DNA from 3 places in the Streptomyces sp. NPDC001108 genome. Region 3 is predicted to be linked to each of the others. Evidence: riboswitches for the same ligand, from Rfam matches in the RefSeq annotation. Region 3 holds a riboswitch; each other region holds the start of a gene.
The links. Region 3 has a riboswitch for cyclic di-AMP ahead of ACWC97_RS29320 (M23 family metallopeptidase). Riboswitches for the same ligand answer to the same signal wherever they lie in the genome.

Region 1 (5,969 bases), on a different contig from region 3:
AGCTTCTCCACGACGACGTCGTTGAGGGCGGTGACGTCCAGCGCCACGCCCCAGTCCTCCGCCGCGACCTCCGCGTCCGGGGCGGGCTGGGGCGGCGGCAGCATCGGGCGCCGCCCGTAGCCCATCAGGGCATCGATGTCCGGGGGCACTTCGAGCACCCGGGAGGCCCGCATGGTCAGGGTCATCCGCTCCTCGAACTCCGCCCGGCCCCGGTGGACGGCGTCGAGCGCGCGCACCACGTCATGGGCCGGTACTTCGGTGAGGAAGCCGACGCGGCCCAGGTCGATCCCGAGCACGGCACCGTCGTGCTTGGCGGCGATCCTGGCGCCGCGCAGGAACGTGCCGTCGCCGCCGAGCGTCACGATCAGATCGGGGTGCCCCGCGACGTCGGCCTCCTCGCGCCCGCCGCGTCGGTGCCCGTCGCCCCGCCACACGTCGATGTCCGTGCAGGGGACCCCTTCGCGGGCGCACCAGTCGCGTACGACGCCCGCGGCGGCGACGGCCTCGGGGCGGCCCTGGTGCACGACGACTCCGACCCGTTCGACACCCATCGCGCCACCGCTCCCCGTGCTCCGACGACCTTCCTCGTCCCACTGTGGGCAAGGGGTGGTGGGTCCGCCCGTCGCCGGGACGGCGCTGCGCCCGGTCGGGCGACGGGCGCGGACGGGGCCGGCCCGCCGGTGGAGGATCTCCACCGGCGGGCCGGACACCGCACGGGACGCGCCCCCGGGTCAGGACCGGGCGTCCTCCGGGATGCTGACCAGCCAGCGGGTCTCGCGGCGGGGCCGCAGGTAGAGCGCCCAGTAGAGCGTGGCGACCGCGGTGATGCCGCCGGTCCACAGAAGGTACTCGACCTCCTGCTGGGTCAGGATGTACGCCAGCACGGCGATCAGCAGTACGGGGACGGCGGGCCAGAGCGGCATCCGCCAGGCCTGCGCCTCGCGGTGCGCGCCGCGGCGGCAGAGCAGGGCCGCGACGGCGACCAACAGGTACATGGCGGTGACGGAGACGCCGGTGACGCCGTACAGGGTGTCGAGGTTGACGAAGCAGAGCGCCGCGCCGGGGACGCCGACGAGGAGGGTCGCGACCCACGGCGAGCCGAACCGGCCGAGCCGGGACAGGGCGTTGTTGACCGGTGCCGGCCACGCCTTGTCACGGGCCGAGGCGAAGAGCACCCGGGAGTTCTGGATGACCATGACGATGCCCGCGTTGATGATCGCGAGGGCGACGCAGAGGCTGACGAAGGTGCCGACCGCCGAGTTGGACCAGGCGGTGACCATGGTGCCGAGGTCGCCGGAGGTCAGGGCCGCCAGGTCCGGGGCGCCCATGGTGATGGCGATGACCGGGATCAGGATGACGGCGGTGGAGATGGCGAGGGTGGCGAGCACGGTGCGGGCCACGTTGCGGCGCGGGTTCTCCAGCTCCTCGGAGAGGTAGACCGCGGTGGAGAAGCCCTGCGTGATGAAGAGCGCGATGGCGAGTCCGGAGACGACCATCATCGCGGTGACCGTGGAGTGGGAACCGCCGGCCGAGGCGACCGTGCCGTGCACCAGCGAGGACGCGCCGCGCTCGGTGTGGGCGAAGCCGAGCACGGCGACGACACCCGCCGCGATCACTTCGAGGACCAGGAAGATTCCGGTGATCCATGCGTTGGCGCGCAGGTCCAGCAGGCCGGCGAGGGTGGCCAGCAGCATGACCCCGGCGCCCGCGAGGGGGGCCGGGATGTGCACGATGGGCGCCAGGTAGTCGGCCGTCCCCATGGAGATCACCGGGGGCACGATCATCACGACGAGCAGCGACAGCACGAAGACGAGCCATCCGGCGAGCCGTCCGGCCATGGTCGACACCATGGCGTACTCGCCGCCGGCGCTGGGGATGAGGGTGCCCAGTTCCGAATAGCAGAAGGCGACCGCGATGCAGAGCAGCGAGCCGATGGCGATGGTCAGGGCGGTGTACGTACCGAGGCTGGAGAAGAGGTCCGGCACGACCACGAAGAGGGTCGAGGCGGGGGTCACGCAGGACAGCGTGAGCAGTGTGCCGCCCACGACGCCGATGGAGCGCTTGAGCTTCTGGGGAGTGGGGCCGGTCGCCGGGGCGAGCGCCTGAGGTGCGCTGAGCGTGTCGGTCATCGTGCGGTTCCGATCAAAAAGTGCGGTGTTTGAGCGCGGGAGCGGTATCGCCTCCAGACGAGGACGTGATGAGTGGTTTCGTCGCTCCCAGCGCGTTATGCAATCCCGACGTGTTCCGCAGGTCAAGAGGTGTTCACCTTCGGAATTCGTTGTTCCTGTGATCAGTTTCGACGATTTGGCGCTAACTGAGCAGAGGACGCCGAAGGATCGGGGGGTGCGGGAACCGAAGGCCGGACCCCGGGAATTTTTCCCCCGGTCGGCATCGGGCGCGGGCACGGGGCCCATGGGTCGCGCATTCGGCGCCCCGGTGCCAGCCTGGATGCATGACTTGGGCGTCATGGACTACGTGTGGTGTGTACTCCGGGCACGGCGGCGTGCTGACGGAGGAGGTCGGTCTCCTGTCCGGGGAACTGACGGTGCACACGACCTGGGCCGAGGACACGGCCCAGATCACGGTGCAGTATTCGGGGGCGATCGACTGGTTCACCATGGTGGGCAGCCCCGTGGCGTGCTGTTCGGAGGAGGACAGCCGCCGCCTGCACGACGCGGCCGTGCAGGCGGTACGGAACGGGGCGGCGGCCACGGTGCCCGTTCCGCCCCGCGCGGCTCCGGAACGGGCGGCCGGGTCCGCCCCGGAGTGACGGTTCAGTAGGCCCCGTTGACGTTGTCGATGGAGCCGTACCGGTCGGCGGCGTAGTTGCACGCGGCGGTGATGTTGGCGACGGGGTCGAAGCTGTCCGTAGACGTGCCGGGCACGTGGTAGGCGAGGAACGTCGGATCGATGATCTGGAGCAGGCCCTTGGAAGGGGTCCCCTTGGCGGCGTTGGAGTCCCAGTTGTTGACGGCGAGCGGGTTGCCGGAGGACTCGCGCAGGACGTTGCGGTGGATCCCCTCGTAGCTGCCGGGGATGCCGTGCTCGGCCATGACGGCCAGCGACTCCTTGATCCAGCCGTCCAGGTCGTCGGAGTACGCCGCGGTCCGCGCGGCGGGCGCGGCGGCCGGCGCCGCCGAAGCGGCCTGGGCACCGAGCAGCGGCAGGAGCAGGGCGGCCGCTCCCGTACCCACGGCTATGAATCCCCTGGTCAGCGAGGTGGCGGCGCGACGGTGGCGCGTACCGGTGAAGGACATGGTGGTTCCTCTCCGTCGCCTGCGAGGTGAGCTGTCGGGTTCGGGCTGGAGCTGCCCGGCCGCGCGTCGACGCGGCTTCACCCCGAGCCGTCCGGATGTCCGGACCGGCGATGTACCTGGGTTCCCCGCTCCTGCCGTACACGAGTGGTCGGAATGCTCCGGACAGCGGCAGGATTCGGCGTTCCGTCCGGATTGACGGAGACCGTAGACGAGAGAATCCGAAGGGGACAAGACCCTTTTTCCGCATGTAATCGCCCAACAAGATCAAGTCATTTCATTTCCGGTAATCCACCTCACACCGACCCGGTGACGACCCTTGCGGGCAAAGGGATCCGCGGCATGCGGCACGGCGGTCGGGGGCGGAATGTGACTCGCACCACGGGGAGAGGGAAGCGGCGTTCCGGGCTCCGCCCCGCCGGACCGGCGAGCATTGCCAACCACTCCCCTCTGCCGCTATGGTTTCCGTGTCCTGTTGTCTCCGATAGAGGTGGACGTTGCGCATCTGAGGTCCGCGAACACCACGCCGTACGGCTCTCGCCGTATGACTGTCACGTCGTCGCAGTGTTTCCGCACTGCCCGTGGCCGCCGCGTGGATGCGACCTCGATGCATGAGCCGTCCCTCGTTTCCAGGACAGCCGCATCCTTCTCCGCTGCTCGGTCGCCGCGTGGTGCTCGCATACGAATCCCCCCTTCATTGCGATCACGACTGCGAGGAAATCCATGGCGACACCCACCGCCCCCAGCGCCTCCCTCACCTGCTCGGCACTGACCTTCCGGTGGCCGGACGGCACCACGGTCTTCGACGGGCTCTCGCTGAGCGTCGGCCGCGGCCGGATCGGGCTCGTCGGCAACAACGGCGCGGGCAAGTCCACCCTGATGCGGCTGCTCACCGGCGAACTGCGCCCGTCCGCGGGCACGGTGACCATCGGCGGCAGCCTCGCCCACCTGCCGCAGAACATCACCCTCGACACCACCCTGCGGGTGGACCACGCGCTCGGCATCGCCGAACGGCGCGAGGCGCTGCGCGCCATCGAGTCCGGGGACGTCGACGAGAAGCACTTCGAGACGATCGGCGACGACTGGGACGTGGAGGAACGGGCCCTGGCGACCCTGGGCTCGCTCGGCCTCGGCGACATCGGACTCGACCGCACCGTGGGCGAGTTGTCCGGCGGGGAGACCGTGCTGCTGCGCCTCGCGGCGCTGCTGCTGGAACGCCCCGACGTCCTCCTCCTGGACGAACCCACCAACAACCTGGACCTGTTCGCCCGCCGGCGGCTGTACGAAGCCGTCGACTCCTGGCACTCGGGCGTGCTGATCGTGGTCAGCCACGACCGTGAACTGCTGGAGCGCGTGGACCGCATCGCCGAGCTGCGCGCCGGTTCGGTGAACTGGTACGGCGGCGGCTGGTCCGCGTACCAGGAGGCCGTGGCCACCGAGCAGGAGGCGGCCGGGCGGACACTGCGCGCCGCCGAGGCGGACGTGCGCCGCCAGAAGCGCGAACTGGAGGAGACCCGGACGAAGCTGGCGCGACGTCAACGCACAGGAAAGAAGGCCGAGTTGGATGGTGGCCTGCCGAAGATCCTGGCGGGCCGCCGCAAGCGGTCCGCCCAGGAGTCGGCGGGCAAGCTCCGCGGCCTCCACGAGGACCGGCTCAACGAGGCGCGCGAGCGGCGCGAGGAGGCCGCGGACGCGATCCGCGACGACGCCGAGATCCGGGTGAGGCTGCCGCACACGGCGGTGCCCGCCGGACGGACCGTGCTGACCCTGGACGAACTGCGCCCGCGGTTCGGCCGGTTGCGCGAGGGCACGCTCCAGGTCAACGGCCCGGAGCGGATCGCGCTCGTCGGCCGCAACGGCGCGGGGAAGACGACACTGCTGCGCACGCTCACCGGTGAGCTGGCCCCGTTGTCCGGCGAGGCCAGGACCTTCGTCCCGACGCGGTTCCTCCCGCAGCGGCTCGATGTGCTGGACCCGGAGCTGAGCGTCGCGGCGAACACGGCCCGGCTGGCTCCCGGGGTCACCGACAACCAGATCCGCTCCCAGCTCGCCCGCTTCCTCTTCCAGGGGAAGCGGGCCGAGCAGCCGGCGGGCACCCTCTCGGGCGGTGAGCGGTTCCGCGCCGCGCTCGCGGCCACGATGCTCGCCGCGCCGGCCCCGCAGCTCCTGATGATGGACGAGCCGACCAACAATCTCGACATCGCCAGTGTGCGGCAGCTGACCAGCGCCCTGGAGTCCTACGAGGGAGCGCTGCTCATCGCCAGCCACGATCTGCCGTTCCTCGAAGCGGTCTCCATCACCCGGTGGCTGCTGGTCGACGAGGAGCTGCGGGAGACCACCCCCGAGGAGGTGGCCGAGCTGCTCGCCGCGCCGGCGGACTCCGCCTGAGCGGCAGTGGGCGCGGGTTCCCGTACGAAGGACGTACGGGAACCCGCGCCCCCTGCGGGGTCAGAGCCGGTCGAGGATCTTGTTCATCTGCTCGATCTCGGCGGTCTGGGCCGTGACGACGGCCTCGGCGAGCTTCTTCGCGTCGGCGTTCCCGCCGTCCTTCTGCTCCTTCTCGGCCATGGTGACGGCGCCCTCGTGGTGGCCGATCATGAGCTGGGCGAACTTCCTGTCGAAGTCCTTGCCCCTGGCCGCCTCGAGGCCGTCCATCTCCTTGTCGGACATCATTCCGGGCATGCCCGCGCCGTCCGAGCCGTGGTCCATCCCGGG
Region 2 (5,969 bases), on a different contig from region 3:
TCGGGTACGCGGCGGGGAGGACGGACGGCTCCGTCTCCTGGCCGTCGTAGTTCGACTGGAAATTGACGGTGTCCTCGTCGATCGACTCCGTCATCAGGGACGTCGCGTCGGCCATCCGGCACTCGGTGTACCGCATGGCGGCGGGCGGGTCGTCGTTCCCGAGCGAGCCGAAGTTCCCGTGGCCGTCGACCAGCGGGAGCCGCATCGAGAACGGCTGCGCCAGACGGACCAGCGCGTCGTAGATCGACGCGTCGCCGTGCGGGTGCAGCTTGCCCATGACCTCGCCGACGACGCGGGCGCACTTCACGAAGCCGCGATCGGGGCGCAGGCCCATCTCGTTCATCTGGTAGACGATGCGGCGGTGCACCGGCTTCATGCCGTCGCGGGCGTCGGGCAGGGCCCGCGAGTAGATCACGGAGTACGCGTACTCGAGGAAGGAGCCCTGCATTTCGTCGACGACGTCGATGTCGAGGATCTTCTCCTCGAAGTCGTCCGGCGGCGGGGTCTTCGTGCTGCGGCGGGCCATCGCTGCTGCGACTCCTTCACGGATTCTGTTCGGGCAACCTCAGGTTCTGACGCGGACCATTGTGGACCGCCGCACTGACAACCCCGACCTCGACCCGTCCCAAAGGGTGTCCCGGACCGCGCCGGAAGGCTCCTCCGACCCGGCGGGTACGGGGAGCGACCCTCTTTCCCGCGAACTTCCGTGGAACGGGAACTTCGCCAGGTGTCCGTCCGCTTGCTTAAAGTGGCAGGTCTCGCAGGAATCCAGTATCGCGATCGAAGGGACGTACATGCCCATGGGTCACACGGCCACCGCTCAGGCCGGCTCCGGCGGCTTGACAGCGACCGAGCACCGCCTGGCCAACGGCCTGCGCGTGGTGCTCTCCGAGGACCATCTGACCCCGGTCGCCGCGGTCTGTCTCTGGTACGACGTCGGCTCGCGCCACGAGGTCGAGGGGCGCACAGGCCTGGCTCACCTCTTCGAGCACCTGATGTTCCAGGGCTCCGGCCAGGTCAAGGGGAACGGCCACTTCGAGCTGGTGCAGGGGGCCGGCGGCTCGCTCAACGGCACCACCAGCTTCGAGCGCACCAACTACTTCGAGACCATGCCCACGCACCAGCTGGAGCTGGCCCTGTGGCTGGAGGCGGACCGGATGGGCTCGCTGCTCGCCGCGCTCGACGAAGAGTCCATGGAGAACCAGCGCGACGTCGTCAAGAACGAGCGCCGCCAGCGCTACGACAACGTTCCCTACGGCACGGCGTTCGAGAAGCTGACGGCGCTCTCCTACCCGGAGGGCCACCCGTACCACCACACCCCGATCGGCTCGATGGCCGATCTGGACGCCGCGACCCTGGAGGACGCGCGCGCCTTCTTCCGCACCTACTACGCGCCGAACAACGCGGTGCTCTCGGTGGTCGGCGACATCGACCCCGAGGAGACCCTCGCCTGGATCGAGAAGTACTTCGGATCCATCCCGTCCCACGACGGCAAGCAGCCGCCGCGCGACGGCACGCTGCCGGAGATCATCGGTGAGCAGCTGCGCGAGGAGGTGCGCGAGGAGGTTCCGGCGCGTGCCCTGATGGCCGCCTACCGGCTGCCGCACGACGGCACCCGCGAGTGCGACGCGGCGGACCTCGCGCTGACCGTCCTCGGCGGAGGCGAGTCCTCCCGGCTCCACAACCGTCTGGTCCGCCGTGACCGTACGGCGGTGGCGGCCGGCTTCGGACTGCTGCGGCTGGCCGGCGCGCCCTCACTGGGCTGGCTGGACGTGAAGACGTCCGGCGGCGTGGAGGTTCCGGAGATCGAGGCCGCGGTCGACGAGGAGCTCGCCCGGTTCGCCGCCGAGGGCCCCACGCCCGAGGAAATGGAGCGCGCGCAGGCCCAGTTGGAGCGCGAGTGGCTGGACCGGCTCGGTACGGTCGCCGGGCGCGCCGACGAACTCTGCCGGTTCGCGGTGCTGTTCGGCGACCCGCAGCTCGCCCTGACCGCGGTGCAGCGGGTGCTCGACGTCACCGCGGAGGAGGTCCAGGCGGTCGCCAAGGCCCGGCTGCGCCCCGACAACAGGGCGGTGCTGGTCTACGAGCCGGTCGAGGCGGCCGAGTCCGCGGACAGCGACGACACCGACGCGCAGGAAGGAGCCGGCAAGTGACCGACGCGGCGACTGGAGTTTCGATGCAGTACCACCCGCAGCCGGCCCCGGGCGTCGCCCGCCCCTGGGCTTTCCCCGCGCCGGAGCGGGGCGCCCTGCCCAACGGTCTCACGGTGCTCCGCTGCCACCGCCCCGGCCAGCAGGTCGTCGCGGTCGAGATCTTCCTCGACGCCCCGCTGGAGGCCGAGCCCGAGGGGCTCGACGGCGTGGCCACGATCATGTCGCGGGCGCTGTCCGAGGGCACCGACAAGCGCACCGCGGAGGAGTTCGCGGCCGAGCTGGAGCGCTGCGGCGCCACGCTCGACGCGCACGCCGACCACCCCGGTGTCCGGGTCTCCCTGGAGGTCCCGGCCTCCCGGCTGGCCAAGGCGCTCGGGCTGGTCGCCGAGGCGCTGCGGGCGCCCGCCTTCGCCGACAGCGAGATCGAGCGGCTGGTGCGCAACCGGCTCGACGAGATCCCGCACGAGCAGGCCAACCCGGCCCGTCGCGCCGCCAAGCAGCTCTCCAAGGAGCTCTTCCCGGCCGAGGCGCGGATGTCGCGCCCGCGCCAGGGCACCGAGGAGACGGTGGAGCGGATCGACGCGGCGGCCGTCCGGGCCTTCTTCGACGCCCACGTCCGGCCGTCCACCGCGACCGCCGTGGTCGTCGGCGACCTGACCGGCATCGACCTGGACGCCCTGCTCGCCGACACCCTCGGCGACTGGTCGGGCGAGGCCGCCGCGCCCCGCCCGGTGCCGCCGATCACCGCCGACGACACCGGCCGGGTGGTGATCGTCGACCGTCCGGGCGCGGTCCAGACCCAGCTGCTGATCGGCCGGATCGGTGCCGACCGCCACGACAGCGTGTGGCCGGCCCAGGTCCTCGGCACCTACTGCCTCGGCGGCACGCTCACCTCCCGCCTCGACCGGGTGCTGCGCGAGGAGAAGGGCTACACGTACGGAGTGCGGGCCTTCGCCCAGGTGCTGCGCTCGACCGCTGCGGACTCCGCCTCGGGCGCCACCGGCGCCGCGATGCTGGCCATCAGCGGTTCGGTGGACACGGAATCCACCGAGCCGGCCCTCAAGGACCTGTGGACGGTCCTGCGGACCCTGGCCGCCGAGGGCCTCACCGACGAGGAGCGCGAGACGGCGGTGCAGAACCTGGTGGGTGTCGCGCCGCTGAAGTTCGAGATGGCGGCCTCCGTCGCGGGCACCCTCGCCGACCAGGTCGAGCAGCATCTGCCGGACGACTACCAGGCGCAGCTGTACGCCCGCCTCGCGGAGACCGGCACGGTCGAGGCGACCGCGGCGGTCGTCAACGCCTTCCCGGTCGACCGGCTGGTCACCGTCCTGGTCGGTGACGCGGCGCGGATCGAGGAGCCCGTCCGGGCCCTGGGCATCGGCGAGGTGTCGGTGGTCACCGGCTGACCCGCCGGCTTCTCGGCCCTTCCCGGCTCTTCCCTGCCACGGGACCGGTACGGGGCAGGGGAGAACCGGCGGACAGCAGGGCATGGGGGCGGATCCCGCAAGCAAGATGTGCGAGATTCGCCCCTTTTGTCCGTTCCGTGGGGAGGTTGCCCGTCTGCCCTGTGGGATGCGCTACAAAATGGCCTGTCCATTTGGTGGATGTAAGTGCCCCCGTTTAGCGTCGGCTCGACTGTTCGTCACTCGTATGCCGCATCAGGGGCGTACCGGACAGTCATCGCCGAGTCCCCGTCCGGCGCGAGCCCGGGGAGCCGGGGACCCATGTAGTCCCTGGGGTGAATCGGACGCCTGAGCCCCGAGAGGCCGAGGTGTCCGTAGGAGACCTTCCTGCTCCGAACCCGTCAGCTAACCCGGTAGGCGAGAAGGAAGGAAAGGACCAGCCACTTCATGGCGTTCACCCGTGCCACGGGGAAGCATCGTGCCCCGAGCCGACTGACGCGCAGGGGCGCGAAGGCCGTCGGCGTCGCGACCCTCGCCACCACCGGTGTCATCGGCGGTCTGGCCGCCCCGGCCGTCGCCGCGGAGTCGGAGTCCGCCGCTGTCGAGGACACCGGCCTCACCCAGGTCCTCACCATCGAGAAGACCCTTGCCGAGCGGATCGGCGCCCAGGCCGACGCGCAGGCGAGCCAGGCCGTCGCCACGGCGAAGGCCAAGGCCGAGGCGCACAAGAAGGCCGAGGCGCGCAAGAAGGCCGAAGCCAAGAAGAAGGCCGAGGCGAGGGCGGCGGCGGAGCGCGCCGCCGGGTCCCGCGCCGGTACGGCCCGCGTCGCCCGGTCCGCCGAGCGCACGGTGCCGGGAGCCTTCCGTCTCCCGGTCGCCGGTTCGTACGTCACCACCGGCTACAAGTCCGGCGGCTCGCTCTGGTCCTCCGGCAGCCACTCGGGCGTCGACTTCCACGCCGCCTCCGGCAGCTCCGTCGTCGCCGTCGGCGCCGGTACGGTCGTCGAGGCCGGCTGGGGCGGCGCGTACGGCAACAACATCGTGCTCCGGATGACGGACGGCACGTACACGCAGTACGGCCACCTTTCCTCGATCGGGGTGTCGGTCGGCCAGAGCGTCGCCGCCGGCCAGCAGATCGCCCTCTCCGGCTCCACCGGCAACTCCACCGGCCCGCACCTCCACTTCGAAGCCCGCACGACGCCTTCGTACGGCTCCGACCTGGACCCGGTCGCGTATCTGCGCGCCCACGGCGCCGCCCTCTGACGGACCATCCACCGAAGGCCCCGGACCGCGCGTCCGGGGCCTTCGGCATGCCTGCCGCACGGTGCGGGTGACCCCTCTCCCGCGCGACCGCTCCCCGACGTCACCGCTCTCCGATGCGACCGGTCCGCGGCCGGAAGATATTCATCGATTCCTGCCCGGCATCGGAAATGCCGCCGCATTGCAATAGAGTCACGGAACAGGTGTCGGGCGGCCGCGTTTCGCGGGCATTGAGGCGGAGGTTCGGGCATGCGCATTCCCGCGCATTCGGTAAGCACAGCGATTCGTGACGACATCGTCTCCGGAGTCTTCGCGCGCGGCAGCCGGCTCACGGAGGAGGTGCTGGCCCGCCGGTACGGGGTGTCCCGCGTCCCGGTCCGCGAAGCGCTGCGCACCCTGGAGTCCGAGGGCTTCGTGGTCTCCCGCAGGCACGCGGGCGCCTGCGTCGCCGAGCCCACCGACCTGGAGGCGGCCGACCTGCTGGAGGTCCGGAACATGCTGGAGCCGCTGGGCGCCGCCCGCGCGGCGCGCCGTCGCACCGAGGCCCACCTCAAGGTGTTGCGCGGCCTCGTCCGCCTCGGCCATGACCGGGCGCTGCGCGGCGAGGGCGAGGACCTGCGCCCACTGGGCGGCTGGTTCCACGAGACACTGGCGCAGGCGTCCGGCAGCCCCGGTCTGATCGCCCTGCTCGGCCAGTTGCGGCACAAGATCGCCTGGATGTACGTGGTCGAGCCGCCGGACCGGCCGGTGGACTTCTGGGCCGAGCGCGGGGCCATCGTGGACGCGGTGGCGCGCGGCGACGCGGACCGGGCCAGGGCGCTGGCGGCCCATCACGCGGAGCGGACCGCCGCCGCGCACCGGCTGCGGCCCCGCCCGCCCGGCCCGCGCCCGGGAAACCCGGTGAGGGGGCCGCAACATCCCGTAAACAGTGCGGGTGTCCGCACTTAACAAACGCACCGTAGAAAGAGAGGTGCTCCGGTCCGGCCGGGATATTTCCCCGGCGCGCGGGGAGGGATTTTCCCGTGTTCGAAGGTGGAATTCATCCGCTGGTGGAAGGGGGGAATCCCCGCTGCCCCTTTCCTTTCCGGCGGAATTAGTCGGGGCATGAAAAAGCCGCGGCTCCGGTTCACGGTGCCGCGGCTCTCTCGGGGAG
Region 3 (5,969 bases):
TGGTGCACGACCTGCTGTTCGCCCGCGTCTGACACCCCCGTGGCCGGGTGCCGCCCGCCCCCTCCGGGCCGGGCGGACCGGGGCGCCGAGCCGGGCGGTATCGGGCCTCGGGGCCGGGCCGTGGCGGGTCTCTGGGCCGGGCGGTGGCGGGCCTCGGGGCGGGGCCGTGTCCGGTCGGCGGGCGGACCGTGTCCGGTCGTCCCGTGGTCAGGTGTCAGTCCCGCTGGTTAGGGTCGTCGGGTGGTGTCCGACGAGTCCGCAGAGCAGCGACAGTCCCCGCCCGCCGTCCCGCTCCCCGAGGAGCCGGTCGGCGAGATCCTGGCTGCCGCGCCGCAGCGCGCGCACGGGTGGTACCGGCCGCGCCGGGTCGGCCTCGTGTGGCGCAGCCGGGCCTTCCGCATCACGGTCGTGTGCACGGTCCTCGCGCTCTGTGCCCTGGCGATCCTGGCCCTGGTCCGTGACCAGACGGGCACGCAGGGCTTCCTCGTCGGCCTCGGGCTCGCCGTGCTGCCCGTCCCGCTGCTGGCGGCCGCGTTCCGCTGGCTGGACCGGATCGAGCCGAGCCCCTGGCGGAATCTGCTGTTCGCGTTCGCCTGGGGAGCGTTCGCCGCCGCCCTGGTCGCGCTCCTGGCGAATTCGTTCGCGATCCGGTGGATAGCCACGACCACCGCCGATCCGTCGAACGCCGACACCCTCGGCGCCACGGTGATAGCACCGTTCATCGAGGAGAGCGCCAAGGCCGCCGCGGTCCTGCTGATCTTCCTGTTCCGAAGACGGCAGTTCACCGGCGTCGTCGACGGCATCGCGATAGCCGGGCTCACCGCGAGCGGCTTCGCCTTCACCGAGAACATCCTGTACCTGGGCAACGCCTTCGGTGAGGACCAGGAGATCGGTCATGCGGGCGTCCCGGCGATGACGGCCGCGACGTTCTTCGTGCGGGCGGTGATGTCGCCGTTCGCGCACCCGCTCTTCACGTCACTGACCGGCATAGGTTTCGGGCTCGCCGCGGCGAGCCTGCGCCACCAGAAGCTCCGCCGCGTCCTGCTGCCGCTGCTCGGGCTCGTCCTCGCGATGGGCATGCACGCGCTGTGGAACGGTTCGGCGGTCCTGAGCCCGCTGGGTTTCTACGCGGTGTACGGGGTGTTCATGGTCCCGGTCTTCGGCCTGGTGACGTGGCTGGCGATCTGGTCGCGCTACCGCAGGCTCCGTACGCTCTGCGCCGAGCTGCCCGTCTACGCGGCGGCCGGCTGGCTGACCCCCGTGGAGCCGCTCGCGCTCTCCTCGATGCGGGCCCGGGGCATCGCCCGCGACATGGCCCGTCACCGGTACGCCGTAGCGGCCGGCGACAAGGCGGCGGCGAAGGCCCGGGGGAAGGCGGCCGCGGTCGCCGTCGTGGAGTACGAGTCCTTCGCGACCAGGCTGGCCGCGCTGCGGCTCCGGGCCCGCCGGGGAGAGGCGGGCCCGGACTTCGCCGAGCGCGAGCTGGAGCTGCTGCGCCTTCTCTGGGAGCGCCGGGAGGTGGCCGTCCCGGCGCTCACGTACGCGGCGCAGGTGACGGGGCGGCTGCGCCCGCACCGCATGCCGCCGTTCCCCTACGCCCAGGAGCAGCAGCCGTTCCCGCACCCTGGGCAACAGCATCCGCTCCCGACGCACGCGCACCCCACGCACCATGCTCAGCAGAACCCGTACGCCCGGACCGGCCAGAACGCGCAGCCGTTCCGGCCCGGCAGTCCGTACGCGTACCCGTACGCGCCGTACGCCCGGCCCGTCGCCTACCCGCAGCCGGCGCAGGCGCCCCACCCGGCGTACGGCCCGTATCCGTACCCAGCACCGCATCCGGCCCCGCGCCCGTAGGGGCGGCCGGGGCCGCGCGGCCCGCTCCTCGGATCAGGCGGACGCGTCGGTGAGCTCGGCCAGCTCCTGCTCGGTCAGCTCGAGGTCGGCGACGGCCACCAGCGCGGGCAGCTGCTCGACCGTACGGGCCGAGGCGATCGGCGCGGCCACGGTCGGTCGCGAGGCCAGCCAGGCCAGCGCGACGGTCGCGATCTGCGCGTCGTGCGCCTCGGCCACCTTGTCCAGCGCGGCCAGCACCTTCTGTCCCCGCTCCGAGTCGCGGTACTGCGCCACGCTCCCGCCCCGCGCGCTCTCCACCTCGGCGCCCGGACGGTACTTGCCGGTCAGGAAGCCCGAGGCGAGGGCGAAGTACGGGACGGCGGCCAGCCCGGCGTGGGCGGCGGTGTCCTGGAGCGCGCCCTCGTAGGTGTCGCGGGAGACCAGGTTGTAGTGCGGCTGGAGGGCGACGTAGCGGGCCAGGCCCTCGCGCTCGGAGAAGTCCAGCGAGGCCCGGAGCCGCTCGGGGCTGATGTTGGAGGCGGCGATCTCCCGGACCTTGCCCTCCTTCACCAGCTCGTCCAGGGCGGTGATGATCTCCTCGACCGGCACGGACTCGTCGTCGAAGTGCGTGTAGTAGAGGTCGATGCGGTCGGTGCCGAGCCGGCGCAGCGACGCCTCGGCGGCGGCCTTGATGTTGGCCGGGGCGAGCCCCTTGTAGTCGGGGTGGGTGGAGACCTTGGTGGCGATGACGAGGTCGTCGCGGTCGGAGCGGGAGGCGAGCCACTTCCCGATGACCGTCTCCGACTCCCCGCCCTTGTTGCCCGGAACCCAGGCGGAGTAGCCGTCCGCGGTGTCGACGAAGTTGCCCCCGGCCGCGGTGTACGCGTCCAGCACGGCGAAGGACTGTGCCTCGTCGGCCGTCCAGCCGAACACGTTGCCACCGAGTGCGAGCGGGAAGACCTGGAGACCGGAGGAGCCCAGCGGGCGAAGAGAAGTCATGAGTGGATCAACGAACCCCGGCGGGCCCGCTATTCCGTTCGCGCCGGACCGTTCCCGTTCCCGTCCCCCGAACGGACGCCCGCGGACGGGGTCGGCAGCGGACGGGGTCGCCCGCGGACGGGGTCGGGAGCGGGAAAAGGACCGGCAGCCCTGACGTCGGGGGGAGAGCGTCGGGGCTGCCGGGGTTCATGGGCCGGACGGACCGGCCCCGGCACCGGAGGAACCGGCCCGGGGAGCGGTGCCCGGAGGACGGATCAGGGGTTGAGGCCCTTGCTCTGGAACCAGGCCATCGGGTCGATGCCCGAACCGTCGGGGGTGTGGACCTCCAGGTGGAGGTGGGGGCCGGTCACGTTGCCGGTCGCACCGACCCGGCCAATGGTCTCGCCGGTGGTGACCTTCTGGCCCACGCTGACACCGATCGACGACTGGTGGCAGAACCAGATCTCCGTACCGTCGTCCAGCTCCAGCACGGTGCGGTACCCGTACGAACCGGCCAGACCGGCCGACTTGATCGTGCCGCTGTGGACGGCCTTGATCGGGGTGCCGGTCGGGGCGGCGAAGTCGAGGCCGGTGTGGTGGCCGGAGGACCACATCGACCCGGCCTGGCCGTAGGTCGAGGTGATCGTGTACGAGAAGGTCGGGAGGGAGTAGCTGGCGGCGAGCTTGGCCAGCCGCAGGGCCTCCGCCTTCTTCTTGGCCTCTTCCTCCGCCTTCTTCTTCTCGGCGGCGACCTTGGCCTCGGCCGCGTCCTGCTGCTTCTTCGCCTCGGCGGCTGCCTTCTCGGCGGCGGCCTTCTCCTCGGCCGCCTTCGCCTCGGCGGCGGCCGCGTCCTGCTGCTGCTCGGCCTGCTGGAGAATGCGGGCGCGCAGCGCCTCACCGGCGTCCGTGGCACCCTGCTCGGCCTCGGCGGTGGTGATGCCGGCGGTGGTGAGCGGGGCGGTGACGGCCTGGTCCGCTCCGTCGGTCTCGGACCCGTCGGAGAACAGGGCGCCCACACCGGGCAGGGACTTGGCGTCCGGGAGGTTGTTCGTGATCGCGTCCGGCACCGAGATGGAGACCGGGGGCTTGCCCTGCGCGGTGGCCATGCCGCCCGCGCCGACCGCCGCTATCACGCCGACGCCCAGGACCGTGGAGCTGCGGGCGAGCCCCGTGCGCTGCTTGGCGACACGGTGCCGGCCGCGCACCGGGCGGACCGTCTCCTCCGTGGGGTTCCACTCGCTCCAGCCGCGCTCGGCCTCGCCGTCGCCGGCGTCGGAACGGAAGTCGGTGGTGAACTCAGCGGTGCGGTCGGCGTCGAGGCCGGTGCCGTAGCCGTAGTCGGCAACGCCGTAGCCGGTGCCGTAATCGCCGTGATCGCCCTGGAACCGTGAAGGGGCTTCTGGGGCAGGCTTGTTGGACGCCACGGGGGCGCACTCCTTTCCTTCCTTCTCGCCTACCGGGTTAGCTGACGGGTTCGGAGCAGGAAGGTCTCCTACGGGCACCTCCGTCTCTCACGAGACACAGGTGTCCGATTCACCCCATGGTGGTGGTTCCCCGGTTCCCTTGCGGAATTCGGCGCTCGCGCACGGCGCCGCCATTGATGACGGCTGGGACGACCGCGCTGCGTTATCGAACGTTAATAGACACTGGGGCCGCATTCCAAGCTGTTCCCACTGATCGTTCACGTCTTTGGCCTGGACTTTACTGGACATAGCCAGACCAACAGGCCCACTTGACCGCCACTCAGCGGCCGACTCAATTCTGACGTTGTGTCAAATGTTATGCGGAGCGGCGTCCTTCGATTACGCACGGTGGCATCGCCTCGCGGCGGTTCGACCCAGTCGCCCCGCGCCCGTCAAGTCCCGCCCCGCGCCCGTCCAGTCCCGTTCCCCGCCCGCTCGCCCCGGCCCCGCCCGTTCAACTCTGCTCCCCGCCCGTTCGATCCTGCTCCACGCCCACGATCCGCACGGTCCGGCGCCGGTCCGGCTGCCCCCGCGCGGGACGTACCACCGCGAGCAGCGCCATGTCGTCGGTCGTCTCGCCGCCGGTGTGCAGGCGTACGTCGTCGGTCAGCGCCGAGAGCAGCTCCTCCGGCCCCGGAAAGATCCGCCCGCGCAGCCGGGCCGCCGGGTCGTAGAAGACCCCCTCGGCGTTCCGCGCCTCGGAGAGGCCGTCCGTGTAGAGGAGCAGCGTCGTCCCGTCCGGCAGCTCCCATTCGTCCGTCCGCTCCGACCACGCCCCCAGCCCCATGCCGAGCGGCAGCGCGGGCACCGAGGGCCGCAGCACCTCCAGCGCCCCGTCCGGGTGGAGCAGGATCGGCTCGGGGTGCCCCCGGTTGACGACCCGCACCCGGGACAGCCCGGCCGGGATCTCGGCCAGTACGGCGGTGATGAAGCCTTCGAGCACGTCGAGCCCGCCCCGCCGTGCCTCCTCCCGGGACAACGCCCGCTCCAGTCGGCCCGCCACGTCCGCCAGCGAGGGCTCCTGCTCGGCCGCCTCGCGGAACGCCCCGATGACCACCGCGACCGTCTCCACGGCCCCGAGCCCCTTGCCGCGTACGTCCCCGACCACCATCCGCACCCCGTGCGGGGTGTCCGCCACGGCGAACAGGTCGCCGCCGACGTACTCGTCCGCCTGCGCCGCCTCGTACCGCGCCGCGACCTGGAGGCCCGCGATCCGGGCGGCCGGCTGGGGCACCACCGCGCGCATGGCCGTCTCGGCGATGAACCGCGCGGAGGCCAGTTGTTCGTTGCTCCGCCGCACCACTCCGTTGATCACGACCGCGAGGACCGAGACGGTGGCCAGGGTGAGCAGCTCGATCAGCGGCACGACCTCCGGCAACGTACTGCTGTAGAGGCGCAACAGGATGACCGCCAGCATCGAGGCGACGGCGGTCCGGATGGTGCTGGTCAGCGAGAAGAACGGGGCGGCGATCAGCGGCGCGGCCACGAAGAACGGAATGGCGGTGAAGGTCTGCGGGGTGAGGCCGTCGAAGAGCAGTCCGCCGAGGATCATCAGCGCGGGCAGCGTACGGACGAAACTCCGGCCGCGGGTGTCACCCCCGGCGGGCCGACCGCGCCCCTTCTCCCACTTCCACACCTGTGGTCTCCTGCCCGGTACACACGCGGCCGCGGACGGCGCCGCGCCCCGTCCCCCAG

Region 1: linked by a shared signal. The riboswitch ahead of ACWC97_RS00815 (transglycosylase SLT domain-containing protein) and the one ahead of ACWC97_RS29320 (M23 family metallopeptidase) in region 3 are both predicted to bind cyclic di-AMP.
Region 2: linked by a shared signal. The riboswitch ahead of ACWC97_RS11020 (M23 family metallopeptidase) and the one ahead of ACWC97_RS29320 (M23 family metallopeptidase) in region 3 are both predicted to bind cyclic di-AMP.

What each region holds. Positions count from the first base shown of each region.
Region 1 covers NZ_JBSFKL010000001.1:190,128-196,096, forward strand. The annotation lists gene ACWC97_RS00800 (NAD(+)/NADH kinase) at 1-551, opposite strand, end outside; gene ACWC97_RS00805 (APC family permease) at 732-2,129, opposite strand; gene ACWC97_RS00810 (hypothetical protein) at 2,453-2,770, shown strand; gene ACWC97_RS00815 (transglycosylase SLT domain-containing protein) at 2,775-3,257, opposite strand; cyclic di-AMP (ydaO/yuaA leader) riboswitch at 3,259-3,448, opposite strand; gene ACWC97_RS00820 (ABC-F family ATP-binding cassette domain-containing protein) at 3,978-5,642, shown strand; gene ACWC97_RS00825 (DUF305 domain-containing protein) at 5,703-5,969, opposite strand, start outside.
Region 2 covers NZ_JBSFKL010000003.1:566,114-572,082, reverse strand. The annotation lists gene ACWC97_RS11035 (DNA gyrase/topoisomerase IV subunit A) at 1-526, opposite strand, end outside; gene ACWC97_RS11030 (M16 family metallopeptidase) at 795-2,153, shown strand; gene ACWC97_RS11025 (M16 family metallopeptidase) at 2,177-3,559, shown strand; cyclic di-AMP (ydaO/yuaA leader) riboswitch at 3,825-3,990, shown strand; gene ACWC97_RS11020 (M23 family metallopeptidase) at 4,004-4,819, shown strand; gene ACWC97_RS11015 (GntR family transcriptional regulator) at 5,066-5,764, shown strand.
Region 3 covers NZ_JBSFKL010000017.1:112,692-118,660, reverse strand. The annotation lists gene trmB (tRNA (guanosine(46)-N7)-methyltransferase TrmB) at 1-32, shown strand, start outside; gene ACWC97_RS29330 (PrsW family intramembrane metalloprotease) at 244-1,854, shown strand; gene ACWC97_RS29325 (aldo/keto reductase) at 1,888-2,832, opposite strand; gene ACWC97_RS29320 (M23 family metallopeptidase) at 3,087-4,235, opposite strand; cyclic di-AMP (ydaO/yuaA leader) riboswitch at 4,247-4,399, opposite strand; gene ACWC97_RS29315 (PP2C family protein-serine/threonine phosphatase) at 4,729-5,910, opposite strand.